DNA from 3 places in the Bacillus sp. EB106-06-01-XG163 genome. Region 3 is predicted to be linked to each of the others. Evidence: riboswitches for the same ligand, from Rfam matches in the RefSeq annotation. Region 3 holds a riboswitch; each other region holds the start of a gene.

Region 1 (5,425 bases), on a different contig from region 3:
GGCGACCCGATCAGCTGGATGTTTGTAGTTATCGGATTTCCGGCCATATGGTTTTTCTCGAAAAAGAGAATTGAAGACATCGAGACGAAGTCCATTCAGTACGATGAACTTGTCATGGTGCAGGCGGAATTCAGCGGACAGACAATCCGCGCGAAAGGATTGGTGGATTCCGGGAATCAGCTGTATGATCCGCTGACGAAAACGCCGGTCATGATCCTTCACATTGACAAATTCGCTCTGATTCTCAGCGAAAAGGAAACGGACCTCATCAAATCCGCCAGTCCGCTTGAAGTGATAGAGCAGCTTGATGATTCGTTCCGCCATGCGGATAAGCTGAGGCTGATTCCATACAGGGGCGTCGGCCAGGACAATCAATTTTTACTCTGTTTAAAGCCGGATTACGTCACGATTTTAACAAAAGACGAAATGATCGCTTGTGAAAAATGCCTGATCGGCATCAGCACAAAACCATTATCCGCGGACGGTGAATTTGACGGAATCGTTCATCCGAAGATGCTGACAGGGAAGGCTGTAAAACATGTTTCCTGACGAAAAGTCTGTTATTCATCATACTCAAAACGCGTTGTATTTAGAAGGGGGAGGAAGATGAAAAAACTTAAGCTGCGTCTGACATATTTGTGGTATAAATGGCTGATGAAACTCGGACTGAAAAGCGATGAAGTGTATTACATAGGAGGAAGCGAGGCGCTGCCGCCGCCTTTGTCTAAAGAAGAGGAGCAGGTGCTCTTATTAAAGCTGCCGAGCGGGGATCAGGCGGCGCGGGCCATCCTGATTGAGAGAAACTTACGTCTTGTCGTTTACATTGCCCGCAAATTCGAAAATACCGGCATCAACATCGAGGACTTAATCAGCATCGGCACCATCGGTTTGATCAAAGCGGTAAACACTTTTAATCCGGAAAAGAAAATCAAACTCGCCACCTACGCGTCGCGATGTATCGAAAACGAAATTTTAATGTACTTGCGCCGAAACAATAAAATCCGTTCAGAGGTGTCCTTTGATGAACCGCTGAATATTGATTGGGACGGAAACGAGCTGCTGCTTTCGGATGTGCTCGGCACAGATGATGATATTATTACAAAAGACATTGAAGCCAATGTGGATAAAAAACTTTTGAAAAAAGCGCTTGAGCAATTAAACGAAAGAGAAAAGCAGATTATGGAACTGCGTTTCGGGCTTGTCGGAGAAGAAGAAAAAACTCAAAAAGATGTAGCCGACATGATGGGGATTTCACAATCTTATATCTCCCGGCTCGAAAAGCGGATTATCAAAAGACTGAGAAAAGAGTTTAACAAAATGGTGTAAAATTTTTTCCATCTGACAGCCCTTACTGCCGCAAGGATTGCCGTCGCCGGATGTTTATTTCTGTAAAATGGCGGTGCATATTTTTCCCACCCGAGGAGATACTTAACGTTGTACAGCAGCTCCTAGTGGGAGGGAAAAACGTGTCAAGAAATAAAGTCGAAATTTGCGGGGTGGATACCTCCAAATTACCGGTGCTCAAGAATGAAGAGATGAGAAAGCTGTTTAGGCAATTACAGGATGAGGGCGATGATTCAGCGAGGGAAAAGCTTGTAAACGGCAATCTGCGCCTTGTCTTAAGCGTCATTCAGAGGTTTAACAACAGAGGAGAGTATGTTGATGACTTATTTCAGGTCGGCTGCATCGGACTAATGAAATCCATTGATAATTTTGACCTAAGCCATAATGTTAAGTTTTCAACATACGCTGTACCGATGATCATCGGAGAAATCCGCAGATATTTGCGGGATAACAATCCGATCCGCGTCTCGAGGTCGCTTCGCGATATCGCATATAAAGCGCTTCAAGTAAGAGAGCGGTTAATCAGTGAGACAAGCAGGGAGCCGACAGCAGAGGAAATCGCCAAAGTTCTTGAAGTGCCCCATGAAGAAATTGTGTTTGCCCTTGACGCCATCCAGGATCCGGTTTCACTGTTTGAGCCGATTTATAATGACGGCGGCGATCCGATTTACGTGATGGACCAGATCAGCGATGAGCGCAATAAGGATACACAATGGATTGAGGAGCTGGCTCTGAAAGAAGGCATGAGAAGACTGAACGAACGGGAAAAAATGATTTTGCGAAAGCGCTTTTTCCAAGGGAAAACCCAAATGGAAGTCGCTGAAGAAATCGGCATATCCCAAGCTCAGGTCTCAAGGCTTGAAAAGGCAGCCATTAAACAAATGAATAAGAATATCCATCAATAACGGAAAAAGCCTTTAAACCTTGTTTAAAGGCTTTTTTCATGCGATGGTTTACGTTTGCAAAAAAGTGATGTATTCTAATGTGTAAAAGTTTTTAGAAAATTTAAACAAAGTAAACGGGGGAAACTGCAATGATTTTACAGCTGGACAGTGTGTCATTAAAAAGAAACGGGAAATGGATTTTGAAAGATATCAACTGGCGCGTCGAGAAAAACGAAAATTGGGTGCTGTACGGATTAAACGGAGCCGGAAAAACGGCTTTGCTGAATATGTTATGCTCTTATTACTTCCCCACTTCAGGAGAGATGCAGGTGCTCGGCCATCAATTCGGCAAAACAGAGCTCGGTGACAGGCTCAGAAGGAAAATTGGCCTTGTTTCGGCAGGTCTTCAGCACAAATTATATGCCGCGGACTCCGCTTTTGAAATCGCCCTCAGCGGCGCGTACGCCTCAATCGGGCTGTACGAAACTCCGAGTGAGCAGGTAAGGGAAAAAGCGATCGGTCTTCTGAAGGATTTGGGTGCCATCGGTTACGCCGACAGACGGTATGAAACATTATCACAAGGGGAAAGACAGAGAGCGCTGATTGCGCGGGCGCTTATGGCTGATCCGGAACTGCTGATTTTGGACGAACCCGTGACGGGTCTTGATTTTATGGCAAGGGAGCAGCTGCTGGACACGATTACGTCGATCGCCGAAAAAGAAAATGCGCCGTCCATCCTTTATGTCACCCATCACGCTGAAGAAATTCTGCCGGTATTTGATCAGGCGCTGCTTTTAAAACAGGGCGAGGTGTTCGCCTCCGGGAAAATCAGGGACATGCTTTCTGACGAGCGGCTTACAGCGTTTTTCGATATGCCTGTCAATGTCTTATGGAACAATGGCCGCCCGTTTTTAACACGTGCAAAAGAGGCATCATCCGTAAAATAACATAAATTCACCCTGGGGGTGCTGCCATGCGGCTGAGAGAGACGTTGTCTCAACCCTTAAAGGACCGGATCCGGATCATGCCGGCGGAGGGAAGCGGTGAAAAAAGCGGAGGAAGACCCGTTTTTTACCCGTTTCATTTCATGAATGAAACGGTTTTTTTGATACAGCCAAAGGGGAGATTTCCAATGCATCAGATTGATATGCTGTTACACCAGGCGGAGAAACGGCGGCACGACTTCATACATATTGCTGAAAGATTGATAGCCTTTCCGACTCCGGCCCCGCCAGCAAGAAATACGGCAGAAGCCCAAAAGTGGGTGGCCGGCTTTTTAAAAGAAACGGGCTGCTCGGTCGATATGTGGGATGTGTATCCGGAAGACCCGAATGTAGTCGGTGTTTTAAAAGGGACAGATTCAAGCAGGCATCAAAGCCTGATTTTAAACGGACACATTGATGTGGCAGAAGCCGGGGGCGAAGACTGGCACTCTGACCCGTTTCAGCCGCACGTAAAAGATGGCATGCTGATCGGAAGGGGCGCCGCTGATATGAAAGGGGGTTTGGCGTGTGTTCTCTTCTCTCTGAAGCTGATCCATGATGCCGGCATTGAGCTTCCGGGCGACCTCATTGTACAGTCTGTAATCGGAGAAGAAGTCGGTGAGGCGGGGACGCTGGAATGCTGCAAACGCGGCTATCACGCGGATTTTGCGGTTGTCGCGGATACGAGCAGCCTGCATATTCAAGGGCAGGGCGGTGTCATCACCGGCTGGATAGAATTGAAAAGCAAACAAACATTTCATGACGGCATGAGGCGCAATATGATTCATGCGGGCGGAGGCACATTCGGAGCGAGCGCCATCGAAAAAATGGCGAAAATCATCGCTGCCTTGGGAGAGCTGGAGCGCCACTGGGCGGTAACGAAAAGCTATCCCGGTTTTGCGCCCGGCACCAATACGATCAACCCTGCCGTCATTGAAGGCGGAAGACACGCAGCGTTTGTCGCCGATGAATGCCGGTTATGGATCACCGTCCACTTTTATCCGAACGAAACGCACGAACAAGCAGCCGCAGAAATCGAAGACTATATTAATCGTGTCGCTGACAGTGATCTGTGGCTCAAAGAAAACAGGCCGGTGTTCAAATGGGGCGGATCTTCGATGATTGAAGACAGAGGAGAGGTGTTCCCGGCGCTGGAAATCGACCCGGATCATCCGGCAGTTTCTGTCTTGGCTGCATCACACTCAGCCGTCAGAAAACAGGAGCCCGTCATTGATGTTTCCCAAACCGTAACTGACGGAGGGTGGCTTTATCATGCCGGGATTCCGAGCGTCATATACGGTCCCGGCGATTTAAAAAACGCCCACTCCGTAAACGAGGAAGTGTCCGTTGATGAGCTTATGGACTATACGAAAATTATGCTGAGATTTATCCTCGCCTGGTGCAGCCGCAAAAAAGATTGCCCGATGTGACAAGGTTCAGCCCGGCCGTTCATATAATAGGAAAAAGAACGGGCAAAGGGCGTGATACGCATGATCAGCATATCTGAATTTCAAATAAAAGATGTGGTAAACGTGTCGAACGGAAAAAAACTCGGAAGCATCGGTGATATTGATATTAACGTGACAACGGGAAAAATTCAGGCGATTATTTTAGGCGGCAGCGGAAAAGTTCTCGGTTTTTTCGGAAAAGAAGAGGAAATGATCATTCCTTGGCGAAATATAGTTAAAATTGGGGAAGATGTCATCTTAGTGCGTGTAAACGAACCAAAGGGGGGAGCGTAATCCTCCCTTTACTTGTAAAAAGCCGGAAATCTCAATGTTTCCGGCACATTTATTTATCTCATTTTTCAATCAGCCGCTAAACGTATGCTTAAAATTGTGTTAAAATGAGTGGGAAATTACGCTTTTTTAATGTTTGTCGAAAGGTTGGATCTCCATGAATACATATCACCCGTTTAGTCTTACCACCCCCTCGGCACTCATGATAGAAGACTGGAACTGTGTGAATCAGCTTAACACAAAGGTCATCGCCGGATTCACAACGAAAAACGGCGGGGTCAGCAATCCTCCGTATGAGTCATTAAATACCGGATTGCACGTCCGGGACGAAGCTCATGATGTTGTGACAAACCGTGAAGTCATAGCGTCCTTATGCGGTACTGATCTGGATTCCTGGGTGTTCGCCGACCAGACACATGAAAACCGCGTCCGGCGCGTGACAGCCGGGGATAAAGGAAAAGGAGCGAGAGACTAT
Region 2 (5,425 bases), on a different contig from region 3:
AATGACGCATAACAATACAGCCGCCGCCTTTATTGACGGGTTAACAGCCTCCAGCCGCAAGTTCATTTCTCCGCCTCCTGTCGTGTTTCATCCATTCATACCGCAGCGGTAAAGCCAAATGCGCTTGCTCGGCGATCCCGGTGTTATCAGAAAATAAAGCGTCGGGAGTTCCCCGGAATACCAGTTTCGTGCCGCAGAGCACAAGGATCGTGTCGGCATAATCTGAGACGAGTTCCATATCGTGTGTCACCATCAAAACAGCCGTTCCTTCCTTTTGAATCTCACGGAGCATTTGCATACACTCCCGCGCCGTTTTGGCATCCTGTCCGAAAGTCGGTTCATCAAGCATCAAAACGTTCACATTGTGCATAAGCATCGTTGCGACGCTGAGCCGGCGTTTTTGTCCTTGGCTTAAAGAAAACGGATGCTGTGAGGCATGGCGTCTCAGGCCGAATCGGGTTAACAGCTGAAGAGCTTTCTCCTTTGCGGCTCTGCTGCTTTCAAAACCGAACATCAGCTCTTGAATGACGGAATCTGTGACAAATTGGTGTTCAGGATTTTGGAAAACATATCCGATCAGCCGCCGCAGCTCTTTTTCAGAATAGGAATCAATCGGTCTGCCGTCTATTTTGATGTCTCCGCCCAGCGGACGGATGAGCTTGGCCGCGGCAGAAAGAAGCGTTGTTTTTCCTGTTCCGTTAGGGCCGGCAATCGCGGTGATTGAACCTTTTTTTACGGAAAAGCTCACATCCTGAAAAATGACGTCTGCCCCTCTTGAGAATGACAGCTCGTGAACGCTCAGCGCGTCTTCTGCCGAAAGCGCGGCGGGCCGGGGTTCGGGCAGAGACGGTACAGATTCTTGAAACAGCTTTTCTTTACACAATGTAAAAGGAATGCTGACGTGCTCCTGCAATGAGATCACACGCGGAATCGGAATGCCGAGCTGCATCAGCTCTTCAATCTTTGTTTCAAAGATAACGTCCGTCTCTCCGTCCATCACCTTCTGACCCGTTTCGTCAAGGACAATCGTCCTGTCCATCCACGGCGCCCAATGATCAAGCTGATGTTCGATAACGAGAAGGCCGAAGCCTTTTTTTGCTTGAAGATCTTTGATCAGCCGCGCCAATTCACGTGCGGAATATGGATCAAGCTGTGCCGTCGGTTCGTCCAAAATAATGAGTTCCGGTTCCATCGCAATGATACAGGCAAGCGCCACTTTTTGTTTTGAACCGCCTGACAGCGAAGCGATCGTTCGCGTTTTCAAATGAGTGATCTCTAATTTTGCCAAAACGTCATCGATGATTGCGTCCATATCTTCTTTTGTATATTGCAAATTTTCCAGGCCGAAGGCGATTTCATCTTCAACCGTCAGCATGCAAAACTGCTGGTCCGGATCTTGAAACACGACGCCGATGGATCTGGCGGCGGGTTCTGTCAGATGTGAAAGAGGTGTTCCGTATAAAGAAACGGTTCCCGATTGAACCCCATCGCATGCTTCCGGGTACAGACCGTTTAAACAGAGAGCGAGCGAGCTTTTGCCGCATCCGCTCGGCCCGAGCAATAAAGCCCGCTCTCCTTTCCGGAGCTGAAAGGACACGTTTTGAAGAATCGGCTTTTCATCCTGATCATAAGAAAAGGTAAGACGGCCGGCCGATAGAAGGGGCTCAGATGCCTGCATCTTGGTTCACCTGTTTCTTTTTCTTCTTGAATTGTTTTCCGAGCGCCATGCCGTTCAGCACCCCTGTGTAAGCCAGCGCATCACTGATTGCTTTGCCGAGAAGGCCGGCAAGAAGCGCACCTGAGATCAGACGGATGAGAAGCATGACGGCTAATAAACCCGGATTCAAAACAGAGTATCCGGAAACGAACAAGTCATAAATGAAGCTCGTCACAGAAGACCCCATACCGGATAAAAGAAGCACGGGCAGGGTATACACCCGCCAGCGTGTCGCAAAAAAGACCGCTTCCGCACCGATTCCCTGTGCGATCCCGATCAGAATCACCATCGGTCCTGACGGATTTCCGAGTAAGCACTCCACAAAAGCGGCGATGATTTCAGAAACGAGAGCCGCTCCCGGTTTTTGAATAATGTACGCGGCAATTACCGAGACGATAAACCAGATACCGTAAATCGGTTCATAGCTCATCCGGCCGAAAAACCCTGCCGCTATATTGCTTGCATGAGTTGATACTAAATAAATGACAGCAAATACAACACTGATGACGGACATGACGACAATTTCTCTCATTTTCCAATTTTTCATTGTGATCTCCTGCTTTCTTATCGGATAGTCGTATGTATGAAAGAGATGATTTTACAGGCGGTTCATATTCAGTTTCATATTGCGGTGTCCTCCCCCGTTTTTTAATGAAAAATAAAAAACTGCATATCCGAGGGAATATGCAGCAGCAGAACGAAAACGCATGGGGAAAAACCCTGCGCTCCGGTCAATCTGCACTTCCCCACGCTGGTATTATCCAGATCGGGTTATAAGGGATCAAAACACGCCTGCCGCATGTTTTATCTCAGCCGATAACAGCACCCCTAGTGCGTTTCCTATACAGTTTTTTATGATGACATCATCATAGTTGATCATGTCTGATTTGTAAACAGCCTTTCTTCAAACAGAGTTTGGAATCGGACCGGATGATCATTCATAAAGATAAGTAGAGCCCTTTTGATCAAAAGGAAACGGAGGACATCTATGTTTGTTCATACAGTGCAGTCTGGTGACTCGTTATTTTCCATCAGCAGAAAGTACGGATACCCTGTTGACAGCATCAGAAGCGTCAACGGGCTTGAGGAAACGAATATCGTTCCGGGGCAGGCGCTTTTAATCCCTCTTAATGAATATACGGTTCAGCCGAATGATACGTATGCCGTTATCGCAGGTAAGGCTTATGTGCCGCAGATGCAGCTGATGCAGGCAAACCCGGATATTCCGCCGAACCGGCTGCGGGCGGGTATGAAAGTGAAGATTCCTGATATCTCTAACTATCTTGCGGGAACCCTGCAATTTTATGTCATTCGGACGCCTGAAGCGGATAGAGAGCTAATTAATGATTTTGCGCCGTATTCTTCGGCGATTTCTTTGTTTGAATATCATTTTGGCCCGAATGGAGATATCATTAACGATTTAAACGACAGAACCGCAATAGAAACCACATGGCAGAACAGAGTGCGTCCGCTTGCCGTCATTACGAATCTGACAGAAGGGGGATTCAGTCCGGAATTAGCCCATCAAGTGCTGCAAAATCCGACGGCAAGAACGAATCTCGTCAACAATATCGTCTCCTTAACCGTAAGAAAGGGATACGGCGGTGTAAATATTGATTTTGAACGGGTCAGAGAAGCTGACAGGGACCTCTTCACAGGATTTCTCCGGCAGTTAAAAACCCGGCTTTCAGAGCATCAGCTCGCGTTAACGATATCGGTTCCGGCGAAAACAAGTGATGCAGTGCCGTGGCTGAGGGGATATGATTACGGCGGAATCGGAGCCGTGGTCGATTATATGTTCATTATGGCGTACGACTGGCACCACGCCGGCAGTGAGCCGGGACCCGTGGCGCCTTTGACAGAGGTCAGGCAAACGATCAATTTTGCCATCAGCAGGGTGCCGAGAAGAAAAGTGATTCTCGGTGTTCCGCTATACGGGTATGATTGGGTGATTCCGTACCGTCCCGGAACGATCGGATCCGCCATCTCCAATCAGCGCGCCATGGAAACGGCCATGAAGCACCAATCAGTGATCCGTTATTCCCAGCAGGAGCGTTCCCCTTACTTCCGGTATACTGATGAAAATGGAAGAACGCATGAAGTGTGGTTTGAGGATGTGCGGAGCATGAGTGAAAAAATGGTTCTCGTCCGGGAGTTCGGACTGCAGGCGATCGGCGCGTGGCAATTAACGCTCGGTTTCAAACCGGGCCCGTGGCTGCTTAGGAACTTTTTCACGATCCGAAAAATATAGCTGCATGTCCCGCTACGCAAGTAATTTTTTTTCCTATGATAACGGGTCTTCTTTTGGACAATCTAAAATTGAACAGGAGGTCTGTCATATGAAGAAAAGGGAAGAGCAGTATATCAACGAGGCTGAGTATGTACCGCATCCGACAAAAGAAGGGGAGTACGCGCTCATGCTGCATGAATCCTATCATTTCCTTTCAGAAGAGGATGAAAGCGATTTGCCGGAATAAGGGCTTTATGCCTTTATTCCGTTTATTTTATAGGTATGTGCTGAAATCACAAATTTAAGGTTGACACATTCCTTTTTTTTCTGTAATCTCAGTGTGTCAATTCAAATAAGAACTTCGTTAGGTGAGGCTCCTGTATGGAGATACGCTGCTGCCCAAAAATGTCCAAAGACGCCAATGGGTCAACAGGAATCATCGACATAAGGTGATTCTTAACGCAGCTGGATGGCTGTCCTATGCCATACAGTGCTAAAGCTCTACGATTGGAGGCCCCGCACGTTTATTTGCCGTGCTTGTTTTCGCCTTCATATCAGAAGGTTTTTTTTATGCCTCAAAACGTACACGACTGAGCATGATAAGGAGGTGCGGAGTATGGATTCTCCCCATTCGAGTATGTCAGAAGAAGTACCCATATACAGCCAGATAACCAGTGACGACATGATGAGGAGACAAACCGCCGCACTTCCCTTGACGGACGGCGCGTCTCCGTAAAGGAGGTACGAGTCCCGATGGTCCAAAACATGACCTATGACGAACTCATATTACGCATTATCATTTTATTGCGGGACGGAAAAATAAAAGAATTCCGAAACATGATAGATGAGCTTCAGCCCTATGACATGGCATTTTTGTTTAAAGAAATGCCGGAAAAGCACCGGGCCCGTTATCTGTCATATATGACGGTTGATGACATCACCGACATGATCGGAGAGCTGGAGCGGGAATTTCAGCTTGCCGTTTTGCATAAAGTCGGTAAAACGAAAGCCACTCTCGCAATGAATAAAATGGATAACGACGATCTCGCCGCATTGCTGGAAGAGATGGATGAAGAACTGAAAGAACAGCTTTTATCCAGCATGGAGGCTGAGGAATCAAAGGCCGTGCAGCTTTTGATGAACTATCCGCAAGAATCGGCGGGACGGATGATGACGAACCGCTTCGTCTGGATTCCGCAGCATTATACAGTAAAAGATGCGGTCGTGAAGCTGAAAAGCTTTGCAGAAATCGCAGAATCAATAAATTATTTGTACGTGATTAATGACAGCAAGCAGCTTGTCGGAGTGCTCTCATACAGAGATTTAATTCTCGGCGAGCCTGACGATAAAGTGCAGGATCTCATGTTTACACGTGTCATCTCGGCCGGGGTGCTCCAAGACCAGGAAGAAGTCGCCAGGCTGATCCAGCGGTATGACTTTTTAGCCATTCCGATCGTGGAAGAAAATCATGTGCTTGT
Region 3 (5,425 bases):
TGCTTGGCGGGATTGAACATATGGTTCAATATGTAATCAGCAACATTGTCGTCACCAATAATATTAGAATCATTGTGTTTCTATATTCATTTGCCGGCCTTGTAGGGATTATAAAGCTGACCGGCGGGATAAAAGGATTCGTCCATTTGATCAGTAAAAAAGTTAAAACCAAAAAAGGTGCGATGCTGCTTGCATGGCTGTCGACATTTGGCACGTTCAGTGAACCGGACTTTCGCATCGTCACAATTGCACCGATCATGAAAGCTTTAAGCAAGCGTCTGGACCTGTCGAAACAGAAAATTGCGTATGCCATTGAGTTTACGGCAAACCCTGTCATTGCCTTGATTCCGATAGCAACGGCATTTGTCGGCTACATGGTTTCCATTATCGGACAGGCCCTTAAAACGTCAGGAATAGATCAGCCGGCTTACACGGTGTATGTGAAAAGTATTCCCTTCAATTTTTTCTCCATTGTGATTATATTAGTCGGAATTTATTACTGCTTTTTTAAGAAACAAAAAGCGGACGAAAGCTTAGAAAAAACAGAAATGAGCGGACAAACTTCTGCTCGCAAACTTAACAAAAATACGGAACCGATTCCGCGGAACAGCGGTGTGTTGCTTTCAAAAGGCTCAGGTTCATTCAACATGGAAACAGGGAGGATCTCAGATATTCACGGTGGACATACGGGAATGTTCGAAAGTGATGAGCATGCTGACCAGCAGGAGGAGCTGGATTCGGCGCACCGTGCTTATATTAAGGAAACACCGATTCGGCCTTGGAATTTAATCATTCCGATCGGGCTGTTTTTGCTATTAACACTCTTTCTCAGCTGGTGGGACGGCCATTCTAAAGCTCAAGGGTTTTTGAATGCTTTTATCAAAAGCGATATGCTTGGCGTCATGTTAACCGCATTATTGGCAGCGGTTATTGCAGCATTTGCTCTTTTTATGTTTCAGCGTTTTCATGCAGGCGAGCTTGTTACCCATTTTATTAAGGGCGGAAACGAATTGGTCAACGTTATTATTATGTTATCGCTGATTTGGGCCGTAACAGCAGTATCTGAAGATCTGGGATTCTCGGAATATGTTACTTCTCATTTAACGTCATGGATCCCTCATATGTTTATTGCGCCGTCTCTTTTTATACTGGGGGCTGTTATATCCTATTTTATCGGGTCATCCTGGGGGACTTGGGGGCTTTTAATGCCGCTCGGCGTAACGCTGGCGGTTCAGTCACATACCAGTTTATTATTAGCGATCGGGGCCGTGTTTGCGAGCGGAACATTTGGAGCATTTGCTTCTCCTCTCAGTGATAATACGGTGACAACCTGTACGGTGTTGGGGATCGATGTTGTGAAGTATGCCCGTTCGAAGCTTGTTCCGGCGCTTATCGCCGCGGGGATCTCCGTTGTGTTATACGGTGTGTTTTCATTTTTCAGATAACAAATAGCTTTTAAAGGCGGTATCCGAAATGGGGATAACGCCTTTTTATGAGCTGTTATACTAGAGGAAAAAAGAGGTGATGACATTGAAGCAGATTATTGCAATGGGCGGCGGGGGCTTTTCCATGGAGCCGGATCATCTTGTGCTGGATCAGTATATTTTAGAGCAGTCGGCGCGGTCAAAGCCGAAAATTTGTTTTTTGCCGACGGCAAGCGGAGATTCGGAGAATTATATCGGCAGGTTTTATCAGGCCTTTCAAAAGCTGCGGTGTGAGCCGGATCACTTGTCGTTGTTTAAACCGCCGGGTTCTGATCTCAGATCCTTTCTCATGAAGAAAGATATTATATATGTCGGCGGCGGAAATACGCGTAATATGCTTGTCTTATGGAAAGAGTGGGGGATTGACCTTATTCTTCGTGAGGCTTGGGAAAACGGCATCATGTTGGCGGGTCTCAGCGCCGGGGCGATTTGCTGGTATGAAGAAGGATTGACGGATTCAGCTGGAGATTTGAGAGAGTTAAGAGCTTTAGGATTTTTGCGGGGAAGCTTTTGTCCGCACTATGACGGAGAAGCGGAGCGCCGGCCGGTGTATCACCGTCTGATTTCAGAAAAGAAACTCAGGGAGGGCTATGCCGCTGATGACGGCGCTGCGCTTCATTATAAAGACGGTCAGCTGTTCCGGGCTGTCTCTTCCAGGGAAACCGCAAAGGGTTATCGGGTTTTTAATACCGAAAAAGGCGTTCGGGAAACAGAGCTTATGACTGTTCCGTTATCTGAATTTTGATAATATGCTTTTTTTTGTACACAACTTATGTTACGATGAGAGCGAAATCAATAGTTACTGGGGGTGCCCGTCTGAGCGGGCTGAGAGAGAAGCGGCGGCTTCTTAACCCTTTGGACCTGATCTGGTTCGTACCAGCGTGGGGAAGTAAAGGTTTTATTATTGTTGATGAAAACAATAATAGTTTCTTTCTGACTGCAAAACCGGGTTCTTCTTTGAACCCGGTTTTTTTGTGCTGGTGCTGAGCTTGGTTCTGTTATTCAAATGATAAAGGAGAGATTTGTATGCAAAATCAATCAGTACAGCAAGCGAACATTTCCATTATGTCGAGTTTTTCCGGCAGTAAAAAGGTTTATGCAGAAGGTTCTTCGCCCGCTATACGAGTGCCGATGCGGGAAATCAGCCTGAGTGCGACTACGGGGGCATTCGGGGAAGAGGAGAATGCGCCGGTCCGTGTTTATGATACGAGCGGGCCGTATACAGACCCGGATGTACAGATTGATATTCATGAAGGGCTGGGGGCGCTCCGCACAAAGTGGATTACCGGGCGCGGAGATGTAGAAGAATATAATGGCCGGACCGTGAGACCTGAAGACAACGGTTATAAAAAAGAGGGCCGTGCCGCTGAATACCCCGGCCTACAGCGGAAACCGCTTCGGGCCAAGCCGGGGAAAAATGTAACACAATTGCATTATGCGAGAAAAGGCATCATTACGCCTGAAATGGAGTTTATCGCAATACGTGAGCATGTGTCTCCCGAATTTGTCAGAGACGAGGTAGCCAGCGGCCGGGCGATTATTCCTTCTAACGTCAACCACCCGGAAAGCGAGCCGATGATTATCGGCCGGAATTTTCATGTGAAAATTAATGCCAATATCGGCAACTCGGCTGTTACATCTTCTATCGAAGAAGAAGTCGAAAAAATGACGTGGGCGATTCGCTGGGGCGCCGATACGATGATGGACTTATCCACGGGAAAAGACATTCATACGACGCGTGAATGGATTATCCGCAACTGTCCCGTGCCTGTGGGGACGGTGCCGATTTATCAGGCGCTTGAAAAAGTAAATGGCATTGCCGAGGATTTAACGTGGGACATTTATCGTGACACATTGATTGAGCAGGCGGAGCAGGGCGTGGATTATTTCACCATCCATGCCGGCGTACTGCTTCGTTACGTCCCGTTAACGGCTAAACGCACGACGGGAATTGTATCCCGCGGGGGGGCGATTATGGCGCAATGGTGCCTGGCTCATCATCAGGAAAGCTTTCTGTACACGCATTTTGAAGAAATTTGTGAAATCATGAAGACCTATGATATCGCTTTTTCTCTTGGTGACGGGCTTCGCCCCGGTTCGATTGCGGATGCCAATGATGAAGCGCAGTTTGCGGAATTGGAGACTCTCGGAGAATTGACGGAGATTGCGTGGAAGCACGATGTGCAAGTGATGATCGAAGGACCGGGTCATGTGCCGATGCATAAAATTAAGGAAAACATGGACAAGCAGCTGGAAATTTGTAAAGAGGCGCCTTTTTACACGCTCGGGCCATTAACGACGGATATCGCTCCGGGTTATGACCACATTACTTCAGCAATCGGCGCGGCGATGATCGGCTGGTACGGGACGGCGATGCTTTGCTATGTCACGCCGAAGGAGCATTTGGGGCTGCCGAATCGTGATGATGTAAGAGAAGGCGTCATTACGTACAAAATCGCGGCACATGCCGCAGACCTTGCTAAAGGGCATCCGGGTGCACAGATCCGTGACGATGCTCTGTCTAAGGCGCGGTTTGAATTCCGGTGGCGTGATCAATTTCATTTGTCGCTTGATCCTGAAAGAGCAATGGAATATCATGATGAAACGCTGCCGGCTGAAGGCGCAAAAACGGCTCACTTCTGTTCGATGTGCGGTCCGAAGTTCTGCAGTATGAGAATTTCTCAGGATATTCGTGATTATGCGAAGGAAAACGGACTTACTGAAGACGAGGCCGTCAACGAAGGACTGAAAGAAAAAGCAAAAGAGTTTGCAGAGAAGGGAAGCCGCTTATATCAATAAAAGAAAAGATGAGGATGGAGTTTGCCCATCTTCATCTTTTTTAGAAAAACGGTGAACGGCGAAGCGGCGGAATGCTCTGCTCAAAGCGGAATATATTTTCCGGATCGTATTTCGTTTTGACTTGACGGAGGCGGTGAACATTTTCTCCGTAATACGTTTGCAGCCAGTTTCTGATTTCTCTATCAGGCCAATTCACGTAATCTCCCATCGTTTCTCTTGATAGGGACGTTCTCAGTCCTTCAATCCAGCGGACATTTTGTCTTTCTTCTTCAGCAGATGTCCAAGTTGTTATATATTCTTGGGCAATGATTGCGTTGCGATAGTAGAATGCCGTTTGGTCCGGAGCGATCCGTCCGGCCGCCCCGCCGAGAGACTGCTGCCAGACACTGGCGTTTTCGTTCGGAGCGTGCTCTAAATAGCGCTTTAAAGTGGAAATCGCGCGTGTTGATAATGGTTTTTCAATAAAGGATCCTGACCGCTTCATCTTTTGCGGCTGATTGCCTCCCGGGCTGTTAAAAAAGGCTGCCGCCTTAATAAATGGCACTGTCTTGACCATGCCGCTTGCCGGTTTTCCCGCTTTCATTAACGGAGCCAACAGTTCTTTCAGCTCATCCTTTGTCCCGGTAAATTGACCGAGCGCTTCTATGCGGTTGACTTCCTTAGGCCAAAACTGAATTGATGAGGTAAGCCGGTTGTCTGTAAATGGAGCCCAGCGCTGCCATGTGTTAAATACTTCCTCAAAATCATCCCAGCCCCAAGTGACAGAAAAAACAGACACGCACGAGATCGGCACGGCTTTAAACATCATGGATGTGACAATGCCGAAGTTGCCTCCCCCTCCTCCCTGAGACGCCCAAAATAGATCAGAGTGCTTTGAACGGTTGACTGTGATCAAGTCAGCACCTGTTTTTTCGTCCGCTATGATCATTTCGAGCTGGAGGAGACGATCGCAAGTAAGTCCGGCTGTCCTTGTTAAATATCCGATTCCTCCCCCGAGCGTCAGCCCCGTGATTCCCACATTCGCAATGGTTCCCGCAGGAAGGGTCAAGCCGTACCGCCAGAGTGTCCGGTAGACTTCCCCCAATTCGGCTCCCGCTTCAATCGAGACCAGCCGCTTATCCTCATTTACTCTTATTTTCTTC

The links. A riboswitch is a leader RNA that binds a small molecule or an ion and turns the genes downstream of it on or off. The one in region 3 is predicted to bind thiamine pyrophosphate.
Region 1: linked by a shared signal. The riboswitch ahead of AC3WTF_RS01620 (acetylornithine deacetylase) and the one ahead of thiC (phosphomethylpyrimidine synthase ThiC) in region 3 are both predicted to bind thiamine pyrophosphate.
Region 2: linked by a shared signal. The riboswitch ahead of AC3WTF_RS06005 (ECF transporter S component) and the one ahead of thiC (phosphomethylpyrimidine synthase ThiC) in region 3 are both predicted to bind thiamine pyrophosphate.

The regions. Positions count from the first base shown of each region.
Region 1 covers NZ_JBYTDS010000001.1:409,474-414,898, reverse strand. Annotated here, with positions in the region: gene spoIIGA (sigma-E processing peptidase SpoIIGA) at 1-549, shown strand, start outside; gene sigE (RNA polymerase sporulation sigma factor SigE) at 607-1,326, shown strand; gene sigG (RNA polymerase sporulation sigma factor SigG) at 1,467-2,249, shown strand; gene AC3WTF_RS01625 (ABC transporter ATP-binding protein) at 2,378-3,175, shown strand; TPP riboswitch at 3,180-3,284, shown strand; gene AC3WTF_RS01620 (acetylornithine deacetylase) at 3,361-4,641, shown strand; gene AC3WTF_RS01615 (YlmC/YmxH family sporulation protein) at 4,702-4,953, shown strand; gene pgeF (peptidoglycan editing factor PgeF) at 5,108-5,425, shown strand, end outside.
Region 2 covers NZ_JBYTDS010000004.1:31,585-37,009, reverse strand. Annotated here, with positions in the region: gene thiX (HMP/thiamine ABC transporter permease ThiX) at 1-66, opposite strand, end outside; gene AC3WTF_RS06010 (ABC transporter ATP-binding protein) at 41-1,678, opposite strand; gene AC3WTF_RS06005 (ECF transporter S component) at 1,665-2,264, opposite strand; TPP riboswitch at 2,444-2,557, opposite strand; gene AC3WTF_RS06000 (glycoside hydrolase family 18 protein) at 2,706-3,968, shown strand; gene AC3WTF_RS05995 (transcriptional regulator SplA domain-containing protein) at 4,057-4,194, shown strand; M-box (ykoK) riboswitch at 4,301-4,466, shown strand; gene mgtE (magnesium transporter) at 4,701-5,425, shown strand, end outside.
Region 3 covers NZ_JBYTDS010000014.1:114,839-120,263, reverse strand. Annotated here, with positions in the region: gene AC3WTF_RS15995 (Na+/H+ antiporter NhaC family protein) at 1-1,445, shown strand, start outside; gene AC3WTF_RS15990 (Type 1 glutamine amidotransferase-like domain-containing protein) at 1,531-2,229, shown strand; TPP riboswitch at 2,279-2,389, shown strand; gene thiC (phosphomethylpyrimidine synthase ThiC) at 2,511-4,283, shown strand; gene AC3WTF_RS15980 (FAD-binding oxidoreductase) at 4,324-5,425, opposite strand, start outside.